4 regions of the Clostridium aromativorans genome follow, and region 1 is predicted to be linked to each of the others. Evidence: riboswitches for the same ligand, from Rfam matches in the RefSeq annotation. Region 1 holds a riboswitch; each other region holds the start of a gene.
What was found. Region 1 has a riboswitch for S-adenosylmethionine ahead of LN736_RS05305 (pyridoxal phosphate-dependent aminotransferase). Riboswitches for the same ligand answer to the same signal wherever they lie in the genome.

Region 1 (6,352 bases):
AAGCGGTGCAAACTTGTTATTTGAAGAATTAAATCCATTCTTACCGGAGTTTATCGTATTGTTGTGGTTATTCTGAGTGTTTGCATTGCTGCCGGGCGGCGTTTGCTTCACACTGTGGTTCCAGTTTTTATTTCCTGTCTGTCCATTTTGTCTATTAAATTGACTGAATTGTCCTGTCCTGTTTTGTGGATAGGAATTTGACTTGTAGTTTTTTACACTGTAGATGCATAGTAAAAATGATAATGACATTAAAAAAATTAGGATTATTTTCAATAGACTGTTTTTTGAAAAAATTTTTTTCATATATCTTGAAACTCCTTTCCTAAAATCTAGTATGGGAATATAATTATATATATCTTCTAGGATAAAGCTTAAAATAATCTTAAAAATAACCAGATGGTTGTTGATTCAGATTGATAGGACTAGCTTTCTTAACAGACTTGGGGGTTGGACAATTGGATAATTTAATATTTAGTTTTAACGTGATAATGCCTATATTTATTGTAATTGCACTGGGATATTTCATAAAGGAAGTAGGACTTATAGATGACAGGTTTATAAATACTGCTGTCAAATTTAATTTTAGAGTTGGATTGTCTACACTGCTTTTTGAAAATATATATGTCTCCAAATTGAGCGATATAGCCAACACTAAACTCATGATATTTGTATTTTTATGTATATTCGGTTCAGTATTGGTACTTTGGCTTATTGTACCGTTGTTTATTAAGGACAGGAAAAGGGCTTCTGCTGTGATACATACTATATATAGGAGCAATTTTGTGCTCCTTGGAGTTCCCATGGGAATGTACATGCTTGGAAAATCCCATATGGGACCTATTTCTCTTTTGCTGCCCATAGTCATTCCCACCTATAATTTTTTTGCGGTGCTGGTACTTGCGGCTTTTGACGAAAGAGGTGACAAAAGCGGTATAGGAAGTAAAATAAAGTATACTCTTGTGGGAATAGTGAAAAACCCGCTTATCATAGCATCGTTTCTGGGCATAGTCTTTCAGCTGTTTTCCATAAAACTGCCTTTGTTTATGGAAAGGGCTGTTTCCGATGTTGCTTCCCTTGGTACTCCTCTGGCCCTTATAACACTAGGTGCCCAGCTGGAATTTAAGAGTGTAAAGGAAAATTTGAAATACTCCATAACAGCTTCTGTGGGGAGGCTCATAGTAGTTCCCTGTATAGTTGTCACATTGGCGTTTTTAATGGGATTTAGAAAATATGATCTAGGTGCCATATTTATATTGTTTTCTTCACCTTCTGCTATTTCCTGTTATGTAATGGCTGAGGAAATGAATTCTGATTACAAGCTCACGGGAGATGTTGTGATCTTGACCACTTTTTTCTCAATGTTTACTATATTTATAGGCATATATCTGCTTAAAAGTCTGTCTCTTTTGTAGAATTTGAATAATTTTCCCTCGGTATGATATAATTTATGGTAAGTATGAGTAGGAGGAGAAACCTTATGGAAAAAATTGCACTTTTGACAGATTCTGCTTGTGACATAGATGATGAAACCATAAAAAAGTACAGCATAGAAATATTGCCTTTTAGGATTATATATAAGGATAGGGAATATATAGATAAAGTTGAGATCACTCCAAAAGAAGTATATGACAGCATGAAATATGAAATTCCAAAATCTTCTCTACCTTCAATAGACGATATGGAAAGTGTTTTTGACAGGCTGGAAAGGGAAAACTATACTCATGTGGTAGCTGTTACGATTTCCAGCGGACTTTCAGGTACATATAATGCTTTGAAAATGGTAAGCAAAAAACATAATAAACTGTCATCGTATGTTTATGATTCCAAATCCACTTCCCTGGGAGAGGGTATAGTTTTAAAAGAGTGTGGAAGGCTTTTGGATCAGGGCAGAAGTTTTAGTGAAATTGTAAACTGCATACCTGGGATAAAGAAGAGTATGCACTTTTTTTTCGTATTCGGCACTCTGGAGTATGCCAGAAAAGGAGGGCGTATAGGGAGACTGTCGGGTACAATAGGTGAGATTTTGGATATAAAGCCAATAGTGTACTTTGACGATGATCAGGGCATATGTTTTACCCGTCATAAGGTGAGGGGAAGGAAGAGATCTTTAAGTAAAATGATAGACATAGGTAATGATTTTTTAGCTAAATGCCCCTGCGACGTATATGTAGTTCACGGCAATGCCAGAGAAGAAGCCGAAAATATTTATAACAGGATTTCTGGACTTCCCAACGTGGAAAATATATACATGATAGGTCAGATAAGCCCTATAGTAGGTGTGTATTCAGGACCGGGAACTGTCGGTGTATGCTATGTAGAACGAAATGGGGAAAATCAGGTATATTGACAGGACATATCTAAATGATTATAATTAATAGCATAATTTAATATAAATCTTGAACTTATCAAGAGAGGTGGAGGGAACAGGCCCTTTGAAACCCGGCAACCAGTACGTCGTTGTATATTGGTGCTAAGTCCTGCAGCGGAAGCTGAAAGATGAGAATATATTTTGCGATTTTAAGTCTGAGGTATATCCCCAGACTTTTACTTTATTCTCAGATGTTATTTGATGTATTGATAATTTGAAAGGATGTGGCTGTAGTGCCTGAATTGAGCAGAAAATTAATTAATTTTACCGATTCTGTTATAAGAAGAATGACGAGAATATCGAACAAATATGGAGCAATTAATTTGTCTCAGGGTTTTCCTGATTTTGATCCTCCTAAGGAGATAGAGGAAGCACTTAAAATAGCAGCAGTCAAGGGACCTCATCAGTATGCCATTACCTGGGGCGCACAGAATTTGAGAGAAGCTCTTGCAGAAAAACAGTCCAGATTCATGGGACTTGACATAGATCCGGATACCCAGATTGTAATTACCTGCGGCAGTACTGAGGCTATGATGGCTTCTGTCATGACTGTCTGTGATCCGGGAGATAAGGTAATAGTATTCTCGCCTTTTTATGAAAATTATGCTGCAGATGCCATATTGAGCGGAGCTGAGCCAATATATGTTTCTCTTTATTCGCCTGATTTTTCTTTCAACAAGACTGAACTTGAAAATGCCTTTAAGCAAAGGCCGAAGGCCCTTATACTCTGTAACCCGTCAAATCCTTCAGGAAAGGTGTTTACACTTGAGGAATTGAAATTCATAGCCCGTCTAGCAGAAAAATATGATTCTTTCGTAATAACGGATGAAGTGTACGAGCATATTGTAATGGATCCCCATAAACATGTCTATTTTGCTTCACTTCCGGGAATGTTTGACAGAACCTTGAGCTGCAGCTCCTTTTCCAAGACTTATTCCATAACCGGGTGGAGAATAGGCTATGTTATAGGTGACGAGAGGGTAATAGAAAATGTGCGAAAAGTACATGATTTTCTTACGGTGGGGGCGGCGGCACCGCTTCAGGAAGCAGTTGTGGCCGGGCTTAAACTGCCTATGGAGTACTATGACTGGCTGAAGAATTTATATACGAAAAAGAGAGATTTGTTTCTCCAGGGATTGAGCGAGGCAGGACTTAAATATGTGAAGCCCCAGGGAGCTTATTATGTGCTCATAGATGTTTCGGAATTTAATGTAAAAAATGATTTGAAATTTTGTGAGTGGCTGGCAAAAGAAGTTGGAATAGGGGCGGTTCCTGGGTCAAGCTTCTTTAAAGAAGATGTGAATTATCTGATAAGGCTTCATTTTGCAAAGAAGGATGACACACTTTTAAAGTCCATTGAAAAGCTGAAAACCCTGAGGGAAAAAGCCAGATTTTATAAAGAGTAGTCCAGGTTATCCCCGTGAGTAATAAACAGAGTTCAAGGCTTAAATATCAAACCTCATCATCTGATATTTATGCTTTGAACTCTGTTTTTTTGTCGACTGTGAATTGTGCACTGTGCACTGTCAATTGTTCATTGTCAATTGTCAATTGAATAAATGTTGCAATTTTATTCTATTTGTTATATATTATATATAACAAATAGAATAGGAGGGTAGTTATGATAATTAAAATTGATTTTGAATCTGAAATGCCCATCTATGAACAGCTTAAAAGGAGTATTATAGAGGGAATAGCAGCTGGAGATCTGAAGCCGGGGGAAAGCCTGCCTTCTGTGAGACAGATGGCGGAGGATATAGGGATAAATTTGCACACCGTGAATAAAGCTTATAATATATTGAAATCTGATGGATACTTGAATATAGACAGAAGAACAGGAGCTGTTATAAATCAAAACTATCCTAAAAATAGTGAGGAATTTAATGAAAAGCTGGTGAGGGAATTGACCTATCTGCTGGCAGAAGCCTATTTGAGGGATGATAAATTGGAAGATATATTGAAATTATGTTCCGGTATATATCAAAAATACGATTTGCAAAATAAATAAAGGCAGGTGAATGTTAATGAAGGAAAATTTATTTTTATGTATATATTTGTGCTTTATATTTTTATTGATACTTGTCATCAACATGCTGACACCGAATTTTACCAGAAAGGAAATTGTATTTGGAGTAAGAATACCTGGAGATAAAATGGACAGTGCTGAAATCAAAGATATAAAAAGGCAGTTTATAAAAAATAATCTGATAATAGGGATTCCATTTATGCTGCTGTTTAGTTTTCTAAATTACAAATTCCTGAGTGCAGCTGTGATTTTGTTTACTGTTTTTGCCTTCGTCTTTATAGATTTTCTGGTATATATGATATCCAACAGGGCTGTTAAAGCTCTTAAATTGAAGAATTCCTGGTTTGAGGGAAAAAAGCAGGCTGTGGCAGTGGATGTAGGTTACTCCAGGGACAAGGGAAAAACTCTGGTATCGCCATGGTTTTTTCTGATTCCCGTATCAATAATTTTGATAAATATAATTTTGGGATATGCAAATTATGCACCTTTGCCCAATAGGGTGCCCACTCACTGGGATCTTTCAGGAAATATCAACGGTTATCAGACAAAATCCATATTTTTGATCTGGGAAATGCCTTTTACTGAAATGGCAGTGACTCTCATGCTTTTCATAGTGTATAAGATCATAGGCTGGTCAAAACAGCAGACAAATGTTTCAAACCCTGAAATTTCCGTGAAAAAAAACAGGAGATTCAGGAGAATATGGTCCATATACGCGGTGTTTTCTGCGGTAGCGGTGAATTTGATTTTGACTGTTGGAACCATTCAAATATTTGATATAATTGAAATTTCACACCTGTTTGTGCTCATTTTCACCATAGTCTTTGTCATATTTATAACTTTGATCAGCGTGGTGCTGTCTATAAAGATAGGACAGGGAGGAAGCAATATAGAAATAGGAAAACAGGACTCTGGGAAAATCGAATCTGAATTTACGGATAAAGATGATGATAATTTTTGGAAGCTGGCGAACACCATATATTACAACCCTGATGATCCATTCCTCTTTGTGGAAAAGAGGTTTGGCATAGGCTGGACAATAAATGCAGGGAGACCTGCAGGAATGGCCATATATATAGGTCTGATTGTATTTATAATAGCGGTTATAGGCTTTTCAATCTTTGCCCAAAATTAAAAACCGCCAATTGTGCATCATGAATTGTCAGTTGTGTATTGTGCGCTGTCAATTGCCCATCGTGCATTTTGTGCTGTCAGTTGTGCATTGTGCACTGTTCATTGAATAAAACTACCAGGGACGGTTATGTTCTAGCCATCCCTGTTCTTCCCAATATTTTTTATCAACAGCATTGAAGGTAAATTTTTTCTGGACAAAGCGCATAGCGTAAAAGAGGGCCTTTACTTTTAGGCTGGGTTTTACCTTACCGCATCTGTGCAGGATTTTATCGGATAATTTTTTTACATCCCCATGAATTTTTACTTTTTTCTTTTCACTTACACCCTCCCAGTCTACGGCGGCAACTGCCCTGCCGTAGGTAAATATCTTACCTGTTCCCCAGAAGGTCAAGCTGTCCACAATATCTTTAATTGTAGATTTCATTCCGCCGCCGGCAGCCGTTGAAATAACTAAGGCCATTTTGGAGAACATTGTCTTATTAGGACGGTGTACCATCCACTGAAAGCCGAAATGATCCAGTAATGTCTTCATCTGCCCGCTCACGTGAAATACATATACGGGACTTGTAAAAATAATTAAATCTGCTTTTTCAATTGCCTCTCTTATTGGATTGACTTGATTATAATGAGGACATGCTTTTTCACCTATAGTAAAACATGAACTGCATCCGCGGCAAAAATTTGGCATATCTTTTGGCAGAAAAAATTCTGTAATTTCACTTGTCTCCGGTTGTAGTCTTTCTAAAAATAGCTGGCAAATACTATAAGTACTTCCTCGATGTTCTGTACCGTATATCACTGCAATTTTCATAAGATTCTCCTTG
Region 2 (6,352 bases), on a different contig from region 1:
GCACTCTTTCTTCCGTGGGAATTATGGCATGGTGATCTCCAATTTTGCCATTATCCACAAACCCTTTATGGGCATTTATTTTTTTACTCATTATCCGATCTGCAAATTTTTTATAACTTCCCAATGAAATAGCTTTCAATCTTTCAGGTATAGTTTCAAACACATCTGTAGAAATATACCTGGAATCAGTTCTTGGATAAGTCAATATCTTATAGTTTTCATAAAGTCTCTGCATTATTGAAAGTGTCTCTTTAGCTGAATAGTTGAATATCCTGTTGGCATCTCTCTGAAGTTCAGTTAGATCATACAGGGCCGGTGAAAATTTTCTTTTGTCATTTTCCACTACATCAACTACAGTACAAATCTTACCATTGATTTTCTTTACAATGCCATCTGCCTTGTCTTTATTAAAGATATTTGCCCTGCCGCTTTTTCTATCAACCCATTTCAATTTAAACTTATCGGATTTAGCAGTGATTTCATAATAATCCTTAGGTTTAAAATCATTTATTTCTTTTTCTCTGTTAACTATCATGGCCAGAGTTGCAGACTGTACTCTCCCTGCAGTAAGCTGTGCATTATATTTGCAAGTGAGGGCCCGGGTTATGTTAAGTCCTACCACCCAGTCCGCTTCTGCCCTGCACTGTGCAGCTCTATACAGATTATCATATTTAGAAGAAGGTTTTAAATTTTTAAATCCATTTATTATGGATTTATCCGTCTGTGAGGATATCCATAACCTTTTAAGAGGTTTTTTTATTCTGGCCTTTTCTATTATCCACCTGGCTACCAGTTCTCCTTCCCTTCCAGAATCCGTGGCAATTACTATTTCCCCTATATCCTTTCTATTCATCTGAGCCTTAACTATATTAAACTGTTTTCCGCTTTGCTTTATAACTACCAGCTTTAATTTTTCTGGAAGCATCGGCAGGTCTTCCAGGTTCCAATTCTTATATTTTTCACTGTAGACTTCCGGATCCGCCAATGTTACCAAATGCCCGAGTGCCCAGGTCACTACATATCTGTCTCCCTCCAGATAGCCCGAGTTTTTTCTATTACACCTAAGTACCCTAGCCAAATCCCTTCCTACAGAAGGCTTTTCAGCCAATACCAATATTTTGCTCATACTTATTTCCTTTCATCATAGATTAAACTTCAAAAAATTAGAGATAGCATTTCCAAACTATCCCTTATTCTATCTATTTTATTATAATATTTATAATGGTTATTTACAAGCTAAAAGGCTGCAACCCGTCCGTTACTACTAATAAAAAAATACTACCCATCTATAAACGGATAGTATTTTTTCACTTCAACAATTGCATACAAAATTTGACTCTTATCACTGCTTTTTTTAAAACACAAGATATAAGAAATTTTTAGTTCTAGATTATTTTTCTCAGTTTTTCCGATGATTTGACATAATCACACAAATTCATATATTTTACTTTCAATTTATACACAGTATAGTTCTTTAAGTTTCCATTTCGAATATATTTCCCCTTATTTTTACCGCCTAAGGCCTTGAATACTCTATAAATTTCAGTAGAATATATTATTTTAGTCAATTTTCCAGAAACACATATTCTCTTAAACATCTTATACTTCTCAATTTTACTTTGAAAGTAAACATTGACTATAGAATCATTTTCAACATTCCCGATATCCTTATCTACAATAAAATATATATCTGTACAATCATTTATAAATTCAGCTATATTTATAATATATTTTTTATCAGTTTTATCCAATGTTATAAAATATGCCTTCTGGGACTGATCTATATATTTCATCGCATCATTTAATATTGCACTCATTTTCATACCCCTTTCCCACTAATATTTGCCGCAATATTTATAATATTGATTTTATCTTTATGCTATTAAAAAAAGATTAAATCTTACTTATTCGCAGAATTCAATCCTTACGGATAAGTTCAACTTAACCTCTAGTTTTCTAGTTAGTCAACTAAAATATTAAATTTACTCATAGAGTCAAAAAACTTCCTATGGAGAAACCACAGGAAGTTATATCCTTTCATTTCTCATCTCTCAGGTTAACCTGCTGGAATTGGCACCATTGAATAATATAAATTCAGGTTGCCGGGTATCATAGGGCCAGTCCCTCCACCTCTCTTGATAAGAATCAATATTTAATTATTACAATTATATATTACAATTATCAAAGTATTTTGTCAATACTAATTTTTATTTTTGTGTTATTAATTTGTAATAATGTCACCTAGGAAGCTGCCGTTTGTTTATCATCTGTTGACCTGTCATGCACATTCCAGGTAAAGCTCAAGAATATTATAGACAAAATGCAGGATACCATAAGAAGAATAAATCCTCCATTCCAGCTGAATTTATCCACTATACTTCCCATAGCTACCTCAGCCAGGACCTCGCCTCCCATATATCCAAATAAACCTGTAAATCCAGCCGCAGTTCCCGATGCGTTTTTAGGTACCAAATCCAGTGCACTTACTCCTATAAGCATAACAGGACCATATATAAGCGCTCCAATAGATGCCAAAGCACAGTTAATTGCTATTGGGTTACTACTCTTCCAATATACAAATACTGCTATAGTTACACCTATCATGCATATTATTCCTATAGGTGCACGTCTCCCATGAAATACTTTATCACTTATCCAGCCCACTATTATTGTTCCAGGTATGGCCGCATATTCAAAAAGCGCAAAGGCAATGGAAGAGCTTCTAGTATCAAAATTTCTCACTTCCTTCAAATAAGTGGGAACCCAATTTATAACTCCATACCTTACAAGGTATACAAATATATTTGCTATGGCAATGTACCAGAGAAATTTATTATTCAGAACATATTTAAACAGTATCTCCTTACCTGTCATCTGTCTCTCCCTGTCATCTACATTTACATCAGGGTAATCATTTTTATACTCTTCTATAGGTGGAAGGCCAACGGACTGAGGCATGTCCCTGGCAAATATAATAAATAATATTCCCCCAACTATTGCAATAATTGCAGGCAGGTAAAAGACGCCCTTCCAATTTCCGAAAATAGAAACTCCTACCATAGCTATAACTGCTATAGTACCTCCTCCTACATTGTGTGCAGTGTTCCAAATGGACATTTTCACTCCACGTTCTCTATCTGAGAACCAATGGGTCATAGTCCTTCCGCAGGGAGGCCATCCCATTCCCTGAAACCATCCATTTAATAACATCAATATAAACATCAAGGTTATACTGGACGTAATAGGGAAAAAGAGATTTACAACTCCTGAGGTTATAAGTCCTAAAGCTAGAAAATATCTGGGATTTGCTCTGTCTGAAACATTTCCCATTACAAATTTGCTTATTCCATAGGCAAGCCCAAGAGCTGAAGCCACAAATCCCAACTCAGTCTTTGTAAATCCCTCTTGTATCAAATAAGTCTTTGCCAATGCAAAATTACTTCTCACAAAATAATAGATCATATACCCTACATATATACTTATAAAAACCTGGATCCTGTACCTTTTATACTGTCTATCTATCTGATCTTCCGGGAGCCTTTGTATATGGGGTGCCGGTTTAAGTACATCAAACATTTTAAACATTCCTCCTTACATATATCAAATATCAAATTTCCTCTAAATACCTATTCTCCATATATCTGTCTCTATTATGAATATTCCATGTAAGAGACAAAAAAAGTGTTCCAAGTACACAAGAGCTTATAATTATCATAAAAAATGCTGTCCATCCATAATACTGTATGCTTTTGCCAATCACAATTCCTCCAAAGGTAGTTCCAAATAAATATCCAAATAATCCTGTAAATCCTCCTGCAGCCCCTGCTGCCTTTTTGGGTACCAAGTCTATAGCCGCAACTCCTATGAGAGTCACTGGAATATAAATCAAAAGTCCCGTAATAAAAAGTGCCATTATATCAACTACATAGTTTCCAGCAGGATTCATCCAGTAAACCATTACAGCCAGCATTACAAGAAGCATCGACATTGTGGAAACAGGTCCCCGTCTTCCTTTAAATGTTATATCACTTAATTTTCCTGCAAAAATGACTCCAGGTATTCCTGCATATTCATAGAAAAAATAAAACCAATTTGTAAGATTCTGTGACAGCCCCTTTACTGTAGTAAGGTATACAGCACACCAATCAAGTATACTGTATCTCACTATATATACAAATATATTTGCAAAGGCAAGACACCATAGATATTTATTATTGAGAATATATTTAAAAAGTATTTCCTTTACTGAAAGCTCCCTTTCCCTATTATCAACTTTGGCACAGCAGTAATAGTCGTTTTTATATTCTTCTATAGGAGGCAATCCACATGAAACAGGATCCTCCCTCATAAATATAAAACAAAATATTCCTATCAATATAGCAGTTACTGCTGGAAAATAGAATATACCCTTCCAGCTGCCAAATATAGCTATTCCAACTACGGTCAAAGGAGCAATAATTCCATTAGCCAGATTATGTGAGATATTCCACGTACACATTTTTGTACCCCTCTCCCCATCTGAAAACCAGTGGGAAAGAGTTTTTCCGCAGGCCGGCCATCCCATGCCCTGGAAATATCCATTTAAAAATATAAGAAACAGCATAAATTTGAAACTATCAGCAAGGGGAAGTAACATATTGACCACTGCAGATAGTATTATACCCACAGATAAAAAAACTCTGGGGCTGCTTTTGTCCGATACAATCCCCATTAAAAATTTACTTATGCCGTAACTTGCAGAGAGAACAGACATTAAAATCCCCACTTGTGCCGTATCAAACCCTTCCTGTAATAAATAAGGTGCTGCCAGAGGGAAATTTTTCCTCACAAAGTAATATCCTGCATAACCTATAAATATGCTTATCATAAGTTGTTTTCTAAGTTTTTCATATTTACAGAATGTACTTTCCTGTGTTTTAAAAGAAGATTTACGATTTAATTTCTTAAGCATGCTTATCATAATTTTTCTCCAATTGAATAATATATTATTGTATACAATAAGTCTTAACAATATTAACATTATTAACATTGTTAACACAATTAACATTATAGGATAGTTTTTCCTTATAGTCAATATATTTATGCATTCAAAGGCAATTTAATTATGAATTCACTGCCTTTGTTCAACTGACTCTTTAAATATATTTTCCCATTAAATTCATCGACTATATGCTTCACTATAGCAAGTCCAAGTCCTGTACCGCCTTCAGACCGGCTTCTTGACTTCTCAACTCTGTAAAACCTCTCAAATATTCTCGGTATATCTTTTTCTGGAATTCCCACTCCATTATCCTTTATGCTTATATATGCAAATTTCTCCCTAGGCTCTGCCATTATCTTTATGTTCCCTCCACATTGCGTATATTTAAGAGCATTATCCAAAATATTTATTATCATCTGTCTGAACCAATCCCTGCTGCATAAATTAATTGAAAAATTTTTAACGGTTAAAATATCTATACTGATGTTTTTATTCATCGATCTATTTTTAAACATATACACTATTTCATCCAATTCCCTGTAGATATTTACCTTATCCATACTGGTATAATATTTTTTGCTTTCAAGCTTTGATAAAAGAAGTATATCATCTATCAACCTCTTTAATCTGTGCAGTTCACCATTTATTATATCTAAAAAACGGACTTGATTTTTATTATTACATCTATCATTCGAATTAACATTTTTAGACAGTGTCTGAGTAAAGCCCATTATGGTAGTAAGGGGAGTTTTAAGCTCATGGGAAGCATTTACAAAAAACTCACTTCTAAGCTCCTCAAGTCTTTTTATCTCTGTAACATCTTCAAATACTATAATTATATTTTTACCATTTCTATTACAATTCAAATCATACTTTATCAAATTAGTAGTTACTTTAAAGATTTTTCCCTTAATCAGTGAAATTTCTCTCTGATTATATTTCCCTGTACCAAAAGTACATTTTATCATTTTCAAAAGTTCTTTTGAGTTTATAATATCTTTTAAATTTATTTTTCCCACGTTTGATTCCTTTATATTAAACATACTCTCTACAGTTGGATTTAAAAGCATTACATTCAATTTTTCATTCATTACCATTATACCGTGAACTATACTGTTTAATATAGAATTCAATTCTATATTCTTGTTATTCAATTCAACTATTGCACTATTTACACTCAAGGACATATTATTAAAACTTTCCGCAAGTTCCTGAAGCTCATCATTAGTATTTATCTTGACTCTGAATTTAAAGTTTCCCCTGGATATCTTTTTGGTAGCCATATTTAGTATATTTATAGGCTCCATCAAATTGTTCAAGAAAAAAAATCCAATTACAATCGCAATTATAGTGCCCATAAGTATTGATATC
Region 3 (6,352 bases), on a different contig from region 1:
AATGAGCTTTGTAGCAAAACTTCTATTCATAATAAACTCCTCCAAATACTGCTAATATTATTCTTATACTTACAACTTATATAACATCTATTTTATCTAAATCCTCTACACAAGTAAATATCTTTATAAAATAATATTCTCTTCATTTTAATCAGACTTAAAAAACAGGAATTTCTGATCCTTTATATGTGTCTTTTATAAGCTGTTTTATCTCGTCAGTCTGATAGGCTTTAACCACCTTTTTATAAGTGGCATTGTTTTTATCTTTATCTCTAGCTGCAATTACATTTATATACGGCTTTGCATTTTTATTTGATACATCCTCTAGATAAATTGAATCCTTAACTGGATTAAGTTTGGCATCTATAGCCACACCACTGTTTATTATAGCTGCATCTACATCTTCAAGTGATCTGGGAATTTGGGTAGCAACAAGTTCTACAAATTGAATATTCTTTGGATTTCCAGTTACATCTTGAAGTTTTGGTAGAAGTCCCACTCCCTCTTTCAATTTTATCAAGCCTGCACTTTGAAGCAGGTTCAATCCTCTGCCCTCATTTGTAGGATCATTTGGAATAGCTATTTTTGCACCTTCTTTAATGTCTTTAATGGATTTTATTTTATGTGAGTATACTCCAAGCGGTGCGAGTACAGTCTCACCTATAGCACTGATTTTCAGATTGTGCTGTGCTTTAAATTTATTGAGATAAGCATAGTGTTGAAATGAATTCAAGTCAATTTCACCATCGGAAAGTGCCATATTAGGACGTACGTAATCTGAAAAACTCACAATCTGCAGATCAATATTTTCCTTTGCCAGATTTTCTTTAACTTTGTCCCAAATCTTATGATCATCACCGGTTATGCCTATCTTAACCACCTGCTTTTTACTGCTAGAAGTTTGTCCAGTACTGTTACTAGAACCACAGCCTGCCAAAACCCCTAAAGATAATACGAGTGTTAAAAATAACACTAAAATTTTTTTCATTACTAAGACCTCCCTAATCTTTAAATTAATGTGTTGTTATTTTTGATAAAATATCTCCTACAAATTGAATGACATTTACAATAATCAAGAGCACAATTATAGTAGCTACCATAACATCTGTCTGGAAATATTGATATCCATAGCGTATGGCGAAATCGCCAAGACCCCCTCCTCCTACAGTACCTGCCATAGCAGATAATCCAATAAGACTTATAATTGTTATTGTAAGAGAATGAATGATTCCCGGCAGTCCTTCAAGAAGCATTACTCTGAAAATTATTCCAAAGGGACCTGAACCCATTGATTGCGCCGCTTCAATTACTCCCTTATCTATTTCAAGCAGCGCGGATTCAATTTGCCTGGCAATAAATGGAGTACAGCCGAATATAAGAGGCACCAGGGCTCCTCTTGTACCTATGGTAGTACCTACTAAAAGTCTTGTAAGTGGGATTATAGCTGCAAGAAGGATAATAAATGGTATAGATCTGAAAATATTTATTATTTTGCCAAGTATACTGTTAACAATTCTATTTTCAAGTATACCTCCTTCTTGTGTAACAACCAGGGTAATTCCCATTATTGTTCCAGCTACTGTAGATATAATTCCTGAAACAGCCACCATATAAAAAGTTTCAAATATGGCTTTTAGCATTTCAGGATATAAATTCACCAAATTTGGTGCTATTTTTGCTAAAAATTCATTCATTTTATCACCTTCAAAAATTTAAAAATTCATATTTTAGATTCAATTACTTCCAACTTTTAATTTATCACTATCATTTTTAATACCTACGTATTCCACATGTATGCTATTTTCTTCAAGGTATGCTATTGAATTATCTATACTCTCATCCGTTCCATTTAACTTCACTATCAAATTTCCTATAGGTACATTTTGAATAATTTCTACATTCCCAAATAGTATACTGGCATCTATTTTAAATTTTCGAGAAATTTTCGAGATAAATGCCTGACCTGTTTTTTGCCCTGTAAAGGATATTTTAACAATACTTTCTCCTTCAGTTACCTGTTTAAGTTCACCCATCGAACTTCCCTTTTCAAGAAAATCATATATTTTCTCATAATGAAATAGTGAAGATATAAATTTTTTGGTTATAGGAGCTTTTGGATTTGTAAATATATCTATTATATTCCCCTGTTCAACTATTTCACCAGAATCTATTACTGCCACTCTCTGACATATTTCCTTTACTACCTCCATTTGATGAGTTATTACTACTATAGTCAATTTCAAATTTTCATTAATACCTTTTAAAAGTTTTAAAATTGACTGAGTTGTCTGTGGATCCAGAGCCGATGTGGCCTCGTCACATAAAAGCACTTCAGGATCATTGGCCAGTGCCCTGGCAATTCCAACTCTCTGTTTTTGCCCGCCGCTCAGCTGTGAAGGATACACTTTTATTTTGTCATTTAGTTCCACCAGTCTTAAAAGATCCAGTACTTTTTTCTCTATCTCATTTTTGCTAAAGCCCTTTCTCTTTAAAGGATAGGCCACATTCTCAAATACCGTTCTATTTTTCATGAGATTAAAATTTTGAAATATCATTCCAATTTTTTCTCTGCTCTTTCTCAATTCTCTTGGAGATAAACGAGTTAGATTCTTTCCATTTACGATTACTTCTCCGGAAGTCGGCTTTTCCAATAAATTTATACAGCGAATTAAAGTGCTTTTTCCCGCTCCACTGTACCCTATGATTCCAAAGATCTCACCAGCTTTAATGTGAAGATTGACATTTTTTAAGGCTTCCACTGTATTAGTTTTACCTGTATAAGTCTTGTTGATATTTTTTAGCCATATCATACTTTTCCCTCCTCTAAAATCATCTATTGCAATTTTACAGTAATTTTATTCATAAAAAATCCCCTTCCTAAAAGAAGGGGATACACGGCATTAAAAAAAACCCGCGGAAGGGTTTTTATACCTTTCCTCATCTTTCAGAACAACGTTCTGCTGGATTTAGCACCATCACACAAATGTGGTTGCTGAAACTTCAAAGGGCCAGTCCCTCAGTTTCTCTTGATAAGGATATATTCAATTTTTTCAAATTACTTTATAAGCTAAATTATACAACTTATTTTTATTATGTCAATATGTAATTTCTAATAATCATTTTTGTTGACAAAATTACTTAAAAGCTCTATTATATTTAGTAGTCAGTTTAATATGCAAAATTCTTATCCAGAGAGGTGGAGGGAATGGCCCTTTGAAACCTCGGCAGCAGATCTTTTTAAAAGATACTGTGCCAATTCCAGCAAGTTTATTTTTATAGGCTTGAAAGATAAGAAGAGAATTTAAATATCTCTTCTTTGTTTCAAAGAAGATTTTTTTTATGCAAAAAAGAGGAGGTTTTTATTATGAACATAAAATATATCAAGGATTTTCAACAGGACATAATAAATGGAATCGAAAATAGCAAAAATGCTTATATAAATATAAGCCACCAAATACACAGTCATCCTGAGATAGGAAATGAGGAATTTTTTTCTTCCAAATTACTTATAGATACCTTGAAAAAGGAAGGATTTTCTATAGAAAAAGCAGCAGCAGGCCATCCTACTTCTTTTATAGCCAGGAAAAAATCAAATAAAAATTCCAGTACAGTTATCGGATTTTTGGCAGAATATGATGCTCTTCCCAATTTAGGACATGCCTGCGGCCACAACATCATAGGCACGGCAAGTACAGCTGCAGCTATTTCCCTGTCAAAGCTTATAGATGAAACTGGCGGGGAAATTGTTGTATTTGGTACTCCTGCTGAAGAAGGAGGAGAAAATGGCAGTGCAAAAGCGAGCTTTGTAAAACATAATTTATTTAAGGATGTAGACGCCTGTATGATGATTCATCCTGGAAATGAGAACTATAGAACGGTTAAATCTCTGGCCAATGACCCAATTCAATTTGAATTTATAGGAAAAGCCGCTCATGCAGCAGCTTGTCCTGAAAAAGGAATAAACGCCCTTGATGGAGTAATCCAATTATTTAATGGAATAAATGCCCTAAGACAACATGTAACCAGTGATGTGAGAATACACGGTATAATAACCGATGGCGGATATGCCCCAAACATAGTTCCGGATTATGCCAGAGCAAAATTTTTCATACGTGCCTCTGAAAGAAATACCTGCGATCAGGTTACAGAAAAAGTTAAAAATATTGCCAGAGGAGCATCTTTGAGCACAGGAACTAAGGTTAACATAAGTTTTTTCCAGAATAAGATAGATAATTTTCTCATAAACGACAAATTTGATGATGTGTTTGCAGAAAATCTAGAATCACTGGGAGTTCATATAAAAAATAAAATTCCAGAAGGGCTTGGTTCTACAGACGCAGGTAACGTGAGCCATGTGGTTCCAACTATACATCCCCATATAAAAATAGGAGATGACAAATTAGTAGGCCATACTCCAGAATTCCGTGAAGCCGCTATATCAAAACAAGGAGATAATGCTCTTATAATTGGAGCCAAAGCTCTAGCACTGACAGGCCTCACTCTGCTTACTGATAAAAACAAACTCAATGCAATTAAGGAAGAATTCAGCAGGCAGCATTCCTAAAAAATATTTACAGGTATCCACCTGAACCTTTATCCGATGGTTGCCGGCACTTATCTACAACTTTAAGGAGTTGATAGTTTTAGCAATGGTAGCGGTCGGATAAAATTACCTACCAGGAATATACAGTACCATCACTTCTCCAATCTGTACCACCGAATAGAACTCCATTTTCATTTTTCCATATTATCTGTCCCCTGCCAAATACACTTGTATCAATTTCATAATCTACATCATGGCCTCTTTCATACAAATTCTCTGCCAAATTTGAAGAAAACTGCTTTTCAAGGCTTACATTTTTACCTGAGGTCCAGAACCATCTGGGTGCATCCAATGCCGCCTGAGGATTCAACCCAAAGTCAATAAAATTCATCAGTACTTGAATATGCCCCTGCGGCTGCATAAATGCTCCCATAACTCCGAAGGGACCTATGGGCCTATTACCTTTCATCAAAAATCCTGGAATTATAGTATGGTAGGGTTTCTTTTCAGGTTCCAGGAAATTTACATGATTTGGATCAAGTGAAAAGCTATTTCCCCTATTGTGAAGGGCAATTCCCGTTCCAGGTACAACCAAGCCAGAGCCAAAACCCATATAATTGCTCTGTATATAAGATACCATGTTTCCCTCGCCATCTGCAGTGGCAAGATAAACAGTTCCACCGTTTATATTTTTATACACCTTGGGCATGAAAGCAGTTTCTGTTATTTGCTTTCTTCTCTCTTCTGCATAAGATTCAGATAATAAGTCTCCTATATTGACTTTCATTTTTTTTGCATCAGTAACATATTTTAAAGAATCTTCAAAAGCCAATTTTATAGCTTCAATCTGCTTGTGACAGGTATCCACTGAGTCTTTTTCACCAAATTCAAACCCCTTCAGTATATTAAGTGCCATTAAAGCTGTTATTCCCTGTCCATTTGGAGGCATTTCATATACATCATAGCCCCTATAATTTACACTTATTGGATCCATCCACTCCGGTTGAAATTTTTCAAGATCCTCTCTTCTTATGTATCCACCAGTATCTTTGGAGAATTTATCTATTTTTTCCGCCAGTTCTCCCCTGTAAAAAGCTTCTCCTAAGGTCTCAGCTATAGTTTTTAAAGTTTTCCCGTGATCCCTTAAAGTTACAATTTCTCCTATCCTAGGTGCTCTTTCCTTAGGTGAGAAAGTTTCAAACCAGTATTTAAATTCGTCACCTTTCAAATAATGTTTGAATTCTCTGTAGGATTTTTCCCAAAGGTGCCCTACAGTAGGCGTAACAGGATAACCTTCTTCTGCATATTCCACAGCAGGTGCTAAAAGTTTTTCAAAAGGAAGCTTCCCAAATCTTTTCCAAAGCGCCGACCATGCAGCAGGAATACCTGGAACATTTACAGGTGCCCATCCGAACCTCGGCATTTGTTTATACCCCTTACTTCTCAACATATCCACAGATATTTTTTCTGGTGAGGGTCCACTGGAATTTAAGCCATAGAGTTTTCCCTTATAATAAACTATCGCAAAAGCATCTCCTCCAATTCCATTGGAAGTGGGTTCGCATACAGTTAAGGCTGCTGCTGCAGCCACAGCAGCATCTACAGCATTCCCTCCATTTTTTAGAATCTCAAACCCAGCCTCTGCTGCAAAATTCTGTGAAGTAGCTACCATCCCATTCTTCCCATAGGATACAGCCCTGGACGTTTTATATGGATTATATAAATTATCAGATCTCATAGTTATCCTCCCAAATATATTTAATTGCATAATTGCACTTCTTAATTTTCTGTTATCATTTCAATTTTCTC
Region 4 (6,352 bases), on a different contig from region 1:
CCATTTTCTTATTTTCTATGTTTTTATTTAACAGGGAATAAAAAGCTCCGGTTTTATCCGATATTAAATTAACAGCTTCGTCTAATTCATTTAAAGCCCCATTGTAATTTTTATCCTTTATATAACTATCTACGGCACTTATATGTAAGTTTACAGATTTGCCATCCTGCAAAAATATTTTATCTGCTTTTAGGGTTTCATTATTTGGACGTAAACTCAGGGCCTTGTCTATTATTGAATACGCACTAGATATATTTCCCTGAAGAGCTATATTTTCGGCAGTAGTTCTATTTTTTTCAACATTTTTAGAAACAGAGGCTTCATATAAATAATAAGTGCAGGTTAAACTCACGGCAAGTACTGCTGACAAAAGGGGCATTGCTATATTTATATTTTTATAAAATGGAATTTTACAACAGGTATTATCTCCAACTTTCTTATTTAAACTAAAATTTGTTGTATTGTCTTTTGATTTATCTAAAGCTAGGGCGTTTAACTGATCCTCTTTTATATTATGTTTTAAGGCTTGTCTGATATTATGAATTTTAATTGTACTTTCATTTAAATTTTCTATTTCCAGGTTTTTATTTAACCTGGTTCCGCATTTTTCACAAAATAGAGCTTGATTAGAAACCTTGGCTCCACATTTATAACAAAACATTCTAGTATTCTCCTTAAATTTATTAATTTTTACATCCATTGCAGTTTTCACAGTCTGGAAGGTTAGGTTTAAATACGGGTTCTATAGAAAAACTTCCGAGTCCGTTTTCGCTTCCACATAGGAATATAAAACCACTAAACTGCATGAATAAGTTTTTGTCTACTATAAAATTTATATCCTTTATTTGCTGAGTCAAATCATTGTCGTTTTTTTTATCGGCACTCATGTTGAAATGAGGACCGTGACAGGACATACCATCTAAATAAATTCTTATTGTAGAATAGGTAATATTATTCTCAGTCAAAAATTTTTTAAATTCATTGTAAGCTGTATTACTTATTTTTATAAAATTCATATAAAATCCTCGCTTAATGATCAAATTTTTATAATTGTACAGATATACTTATATGTATTGTACCAAAAATTTTATAATTGTACTATAGTAATTTATTCATAGCAAATATTATTATATTTTGTTAAAATAAGTATGTATAGAATGGGATTAGAACTTATTTTTAGAGCGGAGATGTAAAAATGAACAAAAAAGATTTGGCGAATATAAGAAAAGAGTTTAAGTTGGGAAGTTATATGCTTCCTATTAAGGAAGTTTACAGCGTATATTTAAAAAAAGATAATGGAGAAATAATAACCAGGGAACTAGAGCATTTTGAAATGATGGAAATAGAGAAGAGGGAGCTTTACCTGAATAATTTCAAAAAGGTGCTTACAGGTTCTCTGGATTCCAAAATATTTGAATTGGATTTTAAGGAAACGGATGGGAAAGAAGGCCATGAGGTTGGTGAAAGCACACAGCAGATATTGTATGGTGCTTTGAATTCCGGGAAGAGTGCGGCTGAATTTGGAGATAAGATAGTGGATAAAATATCTAAAAATTATACCTATGATACGGATGTAGTGATAAATTTTATAAAAGCAGAGTATTATAACAGCAGAAAAAATAAGAATGGAGATGAAAGTGATGTAGAAGATTATGTTCAAGCTGTGGAGTTTATATTGTGCAGTGTAAACAAGGTGGAAATTCCCAAAAAGGTATTGAAATTTGATTATACCGAGATGAAATTCAAGCCCAATTCTGCACTGGATATGATCGTGAATTTAAATTCTCCTCTAGACGGATTCATGTTTCCAAGTTTTACATGTGAATATGTAGATGTGAACAAGATAATATATTATTCTTCTAAAACGAAGCAGGTTAACGGCACTTTTGTAGAAAAAGTCCTTGAGTGTACTGTAAAACCCACGGCTGTAGAAGAAAAAGAAAGTTTTAAAAGTATACTGGGTACAGTGACAGGAGGCAGAATAAAGCCGGATATCATGAAGGATGTATATGAAAGAATAAATGAAAAACTTGATGGAGGAGATAGGGAAGAGGAGGCAGTACTGGATGTAAATGAAGTTACCAGGGTTTTAAAAGAAAGCGGCCTTAAACATATACAGTCTGTCAAAAGCGCCTTTCAAGAGGTATGTGGTGGAGATCATGAATTTAAAGCCAGAAATGTAATCCCTGATTTTAAAAGTAAATCTGTAAAGATTGAAAATGAAAATACAAGTATAATTATAAGGCCTCAAGATCTGGGTAGTGTAAAGCAGGTAATAGACAAGAGAGGGAAAAAATGTTTATTGATAGAACTTAAAGAAGATATGGTTATAGACGGGCTTAATTTGGAGACTGAGAAAATGGAAGATTATATCTAATTGAAAACAATTCTTTTAAGGATAAAATTTTAATGTTAAACTTCTTAATTTGATTAAAAATTAATTTGACCGTAAGAATGTTATAAGGTATAATTAAAGTCAATAATTTAATATTAACCCTTATCAAGAGAAACTTAGGGAATGGCCCGATGAAGTTTCAGCAACCCATGTATTAATTGGTACATGTAAGGTGCTAAGTCCATCAGAACACAGTTCTGGAAGATGAGGTAAATATAAAACTTCAACTTGAACATTTTATATTTATTATAATATAGAAAAATCCTCTTCTTCATAAAAGGGGATTTTTTAGTTATTAATTTATAAATTAATGTAAAAGGGGGCAATATGAAAATGGGAGAAAAAACTGCGCGAAAAAATAACCAGATCTCAGAACAGTACATTAAAGAAATATTGCAGTCATTGAAGAGTATAAATTATGGTTCAATAACTTTGGTGATTCAAGATGGAATAGTAATTCAGGTAGAGACAAAAGAAAAAATAAGACTAAAATAGAGATTGAATAAACTTAAGATATTATCAGAAAATAAAAACTTTTAGAGAAAAATATAAAATGATATTTTAATTATTGATTATCCTTTAAATAAATAGTAAAATGTAATCAGATACAATGTTGAGTATTTAAGTCGGATATTTTATCCTGATGCCCATTTATAATGGGATTGATTTTTGGAATTAAATATGACTTAAATACTCGGATATAAAGGAGAGGTATAATGGGAAAAAAGTTACTGGAAATAAATAAGCTGAAAACGGAAGTTGAAGGTAATGAAATATTAAAAGGACTTGATCTAGAAATTGGCAAGGGTGAAATACATGCCATAATGGGTCCCAATGGGGCAGGGAAATCTACTCTTGTAAATACTATAATGGGTCATCCTAAATATGTAATATCATCAGGAGATATAGTATTTGATGGGGAAAAAATAAATGATTTAAAGGTGGATGAAAGGGCAAGAAAGGGAATATTCATGTCTTTTCAGTATCCGCAGGAGATACAGGGAATAACTGTTGAAAATTTTTTACGCAATGCTAAGGCTGCTGTTACAGGTAAGAGAGGTGGAATATTGGCATTTAGAAAAGCTTTAAAAGAAAAGCTAAAGCTTTTAAAAATAGATGAAAGTTATGCTAAAAGATATTTAAACGTGGGATTTTCAGGTGGAGAAAAAAAGAAAAATGAAATACTCCAGATGGCGGTACTTGAGCCCAAGCTTGCTATGCTGGACGAAACGGATTCTGGACTTGATGTAGATGCAGTTAGAGTAGTATCGGAAGGGGTGAGCAAACTCCGAACAGAGGATAACTCCATACTTATAATTACACATCACGATAGTATATTAGAATATTTGAAACCGGATTACGTTCATATACTTGTAGATGGAAGAATAGTTAAAACTGGTGATGCATCTTTAGCTGAGGAAATAGAGAAAAACGGATATGACAGGTTTAAGGCATTGGCTTAACAGGATGTTTTAAAAGAGAGGTGTTTTTATTGGAAAAAGAAAAAACTCATATAGAAGATATAAGAAGAAATATTTATGATATAAAAAATGAAGACAAATCCAGTTATAAAACTGGCTCGGGTCTTACAAAAAAGATAATAGAAGAAATATCAGATGAAAAAAATGATCCTGAATGGATGAGGGAGTTTAGACTTAAATCCTTAGATATTTACAATAAGATGCCTATGCCGTCCTGGGGACCTGATCTTTCGGATCTGGATATGAATAACATAGTTACCTATGTAAGGCCTGATACCAACATGAAACATGATTGGAAGGATGTGCCCAAAGATATAAAAAGAACTTTTGATTTACTTGGAATACCTAAAGCGGAGCACGAATCCCTGGCAGGTGTGGGTGCACAATATGATTCGGAGATAGTCTATCACAATGTAAGCGAGGAGCTGAAAAAGCAGGGCGTTTTATATATGGATATGGAAACGGCTATAAGGGATTACGAAGATCTGATAAGACCTCTTTTTATGAGGCTTGTGCCTCCAACAGATCATAAATTTGCAGCACTTCATGGAGCAGTTTGGTCTGGCGGCTCATTTGTATATGTTCCTGAGGGAGTTCAAGTTGATATACCAATACAATCTTATTTTAGATTAAATGCCCCTGGTGCAGGACAATTTGAACACACCCTTATAGTAGTTGAAAAAGGAGCAAAAATTCACTATATAGAGGGATGTTCGGCACCTAAATACTATGTAAACAATCTACATGCAGGTTGTGTTGAGTGTTATGTGAGAGAGGGAGCTTCATTAAAGTACAGTACTATAGAGAATTGGTCAAGAAATATGTACAATTTAAATACCAAAAGGTGTGCAGTGGATAAAAATGGGCATGTAGAATGGGTTACAGGTTCTTTTGGATCTAAAGTATCCATGTTGTATCCTATGAGCATACTGAGGGGAGAGGGAGCAAGATGCGATTTCACAGGAATAACTTTTGCAGGTGCCGGGCAGTATCTGGATACTGGCTCTAAAGTAGTTCATGCAGCTCCAAATACTACGTCAGTGGTAAATTCTAAATCCATTTCCAAGGATGGTGGAGTTTCAATTTACAGAGGCCTGTTGAGTTCTACTAAAAATGCAGTTAACTCCAAGTCCAGTGTATCCTGTGAATCATTGATGCTTGACAGTGAATCCAGATCGGATACTATACCTATTGTAAGTGTGGCAAACAACAATGTTGATATAGGACATGAGGCTAAAATAGGTAGAATAAGTGACGATGCCATTTTTTATCTTATGAGCAGAGGTCTTACGGAAGAAGAGGCAAGAGGGATGATAGTTACAGGATTTGTTGAGCCTGTAGCAAAGGAACTTCCACTTGAATATGCAGTGGAAATGAATAATTTGATTAAATTAGAATTAAAGGGAACCATAGGATAAGGAGGTAGTTTATGATAGATAATAGGGGAAATTTAAGCAAAAGTAAGAGAATAATTTCCGAATTGCAAAACAAGAAGGAGTTTAGACTAAATCAGGCCTATGTACCTACATGGAAGCATCTTGGATTAAATAATTTTCACCTTGATAATTATAAGTTTCCTGAAATAGAGGCATATGATGCAGGGTATATGGATTTTAAGGCTGAAGATTTTGAGGGGGTAACCTTAAAATTCATGCAGGAGATTGATGGAGAAAATCTTGCTCAATATTCTAGTTTTAAAGATGCTACTTCTGTATCAAAAGATTCTGTCAGACTTGGGGAGAACGGATTTAATTCAGGAATATTTGTAAAAGTTCCAGAGAATAAAATTTTGAATTCGCCTATAAGACTTAATTTCAATTTAAATGAACACAACCCTACAGTTATAGATCACAACATAATTGTAGCCGAATCAAATAGTAAAATTACTTTAGTGGTGGATTATTGTACTGAAAATAAAGACATAGATGCATTTCACAATGGTTTGACTAAAGTATTTGCAAAGAGCGGCTCAGTAGTAGATGTTATAAAAGTTCAGAGGATGAATGATAAGTCAACCCATTTTGATTCGAATATGGCTCAGGTGGAGAATGGAGCAAAAGTAAATTGGATTACTGTAGAGATGGGAAGCCATATAAATGTTACAAATTATAATTCGGATTTAAAAGGGGAATACAGCAGTGCAGATATATATTCAGCCTATTTAGTTGATGGAGACAGAAGACAGGATCTTTACTATACCACCAATCATTTTGGTAAAAAGAGCACAAGTAATATGGTCATAGAAGGGGTACTGAAGGATAGAGCCAGAAAAGTTTTTAAGGGAAATATAGATTTTAAGAGAGGCTCATCTAAATCCAAGGGAGCTCAGGCTGAAGAAGTTCTTCTTTTAGATCCAACAGTTAAGACGGATACTATTCCAATACTTCTCTGCCAGGAGGAAGATGTGGACGGACAGCATGCAGCAAGTGTAGGCAAAATAGATGAGAATCAACTTTTTTATTTGATGAGCAGGGGC

Region 2: linked by a shared signal. The riboswitch ahead of LN736_RS11020 (hypothetical protein) and the one ahead of LN736_RS05305 (pyridoxal phosphate-dependent aminotransferase) in region 1 are both predicted to bind S-adenosylmethionine.
Region 3: linked by a shared signal. The riboswitch ahead of LN736_RS14055 (M20 family metallopeptidase) and the one ahead of LN736_RS05305 (pyridoxal phosphate-dependent aminotransferase) in region 1 are both predicted to bind S-adenosylmethionine.
Region 4: linked by a shared signal. The riboswitch ahead of LN736_RS08400 (YezD family protein) and the one ahead of LN736_RS05305 (pyridoxal phosphate-dependent aminotransferase) in region 1 are both predicted to bind S-adenosylmethionine.

The regions. Positions count from the first base shown of each region.
Region 1 covers NZ_JAJJPB010000004.1:40,764-47,115, reverse strand. The annotation lists gene LN736_RS05320 (glycosyltransferase 87 family protein) at 1-303, opposite strand, end outside; gene LN736_RS05315 (AEC family transporter) at 456-1,412, shown strand; gene LN736_RS05310 (DegV family protein) at 1,478-2,347, shown strand; SAM riboswitch class I at 2,400-2,503, shown strand; gene LN736_RS05305 (pyridoxal phosphate-dependent aminotransferase) at 2,602-3,774, shown strand; gene LN736_RS05300 (GntR family transcriptional regulator) at 3,990-4,376, shown strand; gene LN736_RS05295 (DUF1648 domain-containing protein) at 4,393-5,529, shown strand; gene LN736_RS05290 (flavodoxin family protein) at 5,641-6,339, opposite strand.
Region 2 covers NZ_JAJJPB010000013.1:38,463-44,814, reverse strand. The annotation lists gene LN736_RS11025 (DNA topoisomerase III) at 1-1,126, opposite strand, end outside; gene LN736_RS11020 (hypothetical protein) at 1,386-1,817, opposite strand; SAM riboswitch class I at 2,042-2,145, opposite strand; gene glpT (glycerol-3-phosphate transporter) at 2,242-3,576, opposite strand; gene pgtP (phosphoglycerate transporter protein PgtP) at 3,608-4,951, opposite strand; gene LN736_RS11005 (ATP-binding protein) at 5,080-6,352, opposite strand, start outside.
Region 3 covers NZ_JAJJPB010000021.1:31,030-37,381, reverse strand. The annotation lists gene LN736_RS14075 (trans-sulfuration enzyme family protein) at 1-30, opposite strand, end outside; gene LN736_RS14070 (MetQ/NlpA family ABC transporter substrate-binding protein) at 158-988, opposite strand; gene LN736_RS14065 (methionine ABC transporter permease) at 1,014-1,694, opposite strand; gene LN736_RS14060 (methionine ABC transporter ATP-binding protein) at 1,734-2,810, opposite strand; SAM riboswitch class I at 2,935-3,036, opposite strand; SAM riboswitch class I at 3,182-3,295, shown strand; gene LN736_RS14055 (M20 family metallopeptidase) at 3,365-4,564, shown strand; gene LN736_RS14050 (gamma-glutamyltransferase family protein) at 4,674-6,281, opposite strand; gene ade (adenine deaminase) at 6,323-6,352, opposite strand, start outside.
Region 4 covers NZ_JAJJPB010000008.1:64,446-70,797, forward strand. The annotation lists gene LN736_RS08385 (FxLYD domain-containing protein) at 1-661, opposite strand, end outside; gene LN736_RS08390 (HesB-like protein) at 684-1,016, opposite strand; gene LN736_RS08395 (DUF4317 domain-containing protein) at 1,196-2,377, shown strand; SAM riboswitch class I at 2,495-2,606, shown strand; gene LN736_RS08400 (YezD family protein) at 2,729-2,890, shown strand; gene sufC (Fe-S cluster assembly ATPase SufC) at 3,112-3,858, shown strand; gene sufB (Fe-S cluster assembly protein SufB) at 3,888-5,294, shown strand; gene sufD (Fe-S cluster assembly protein SufD) at 5,306-6,352, shown strand, end outside.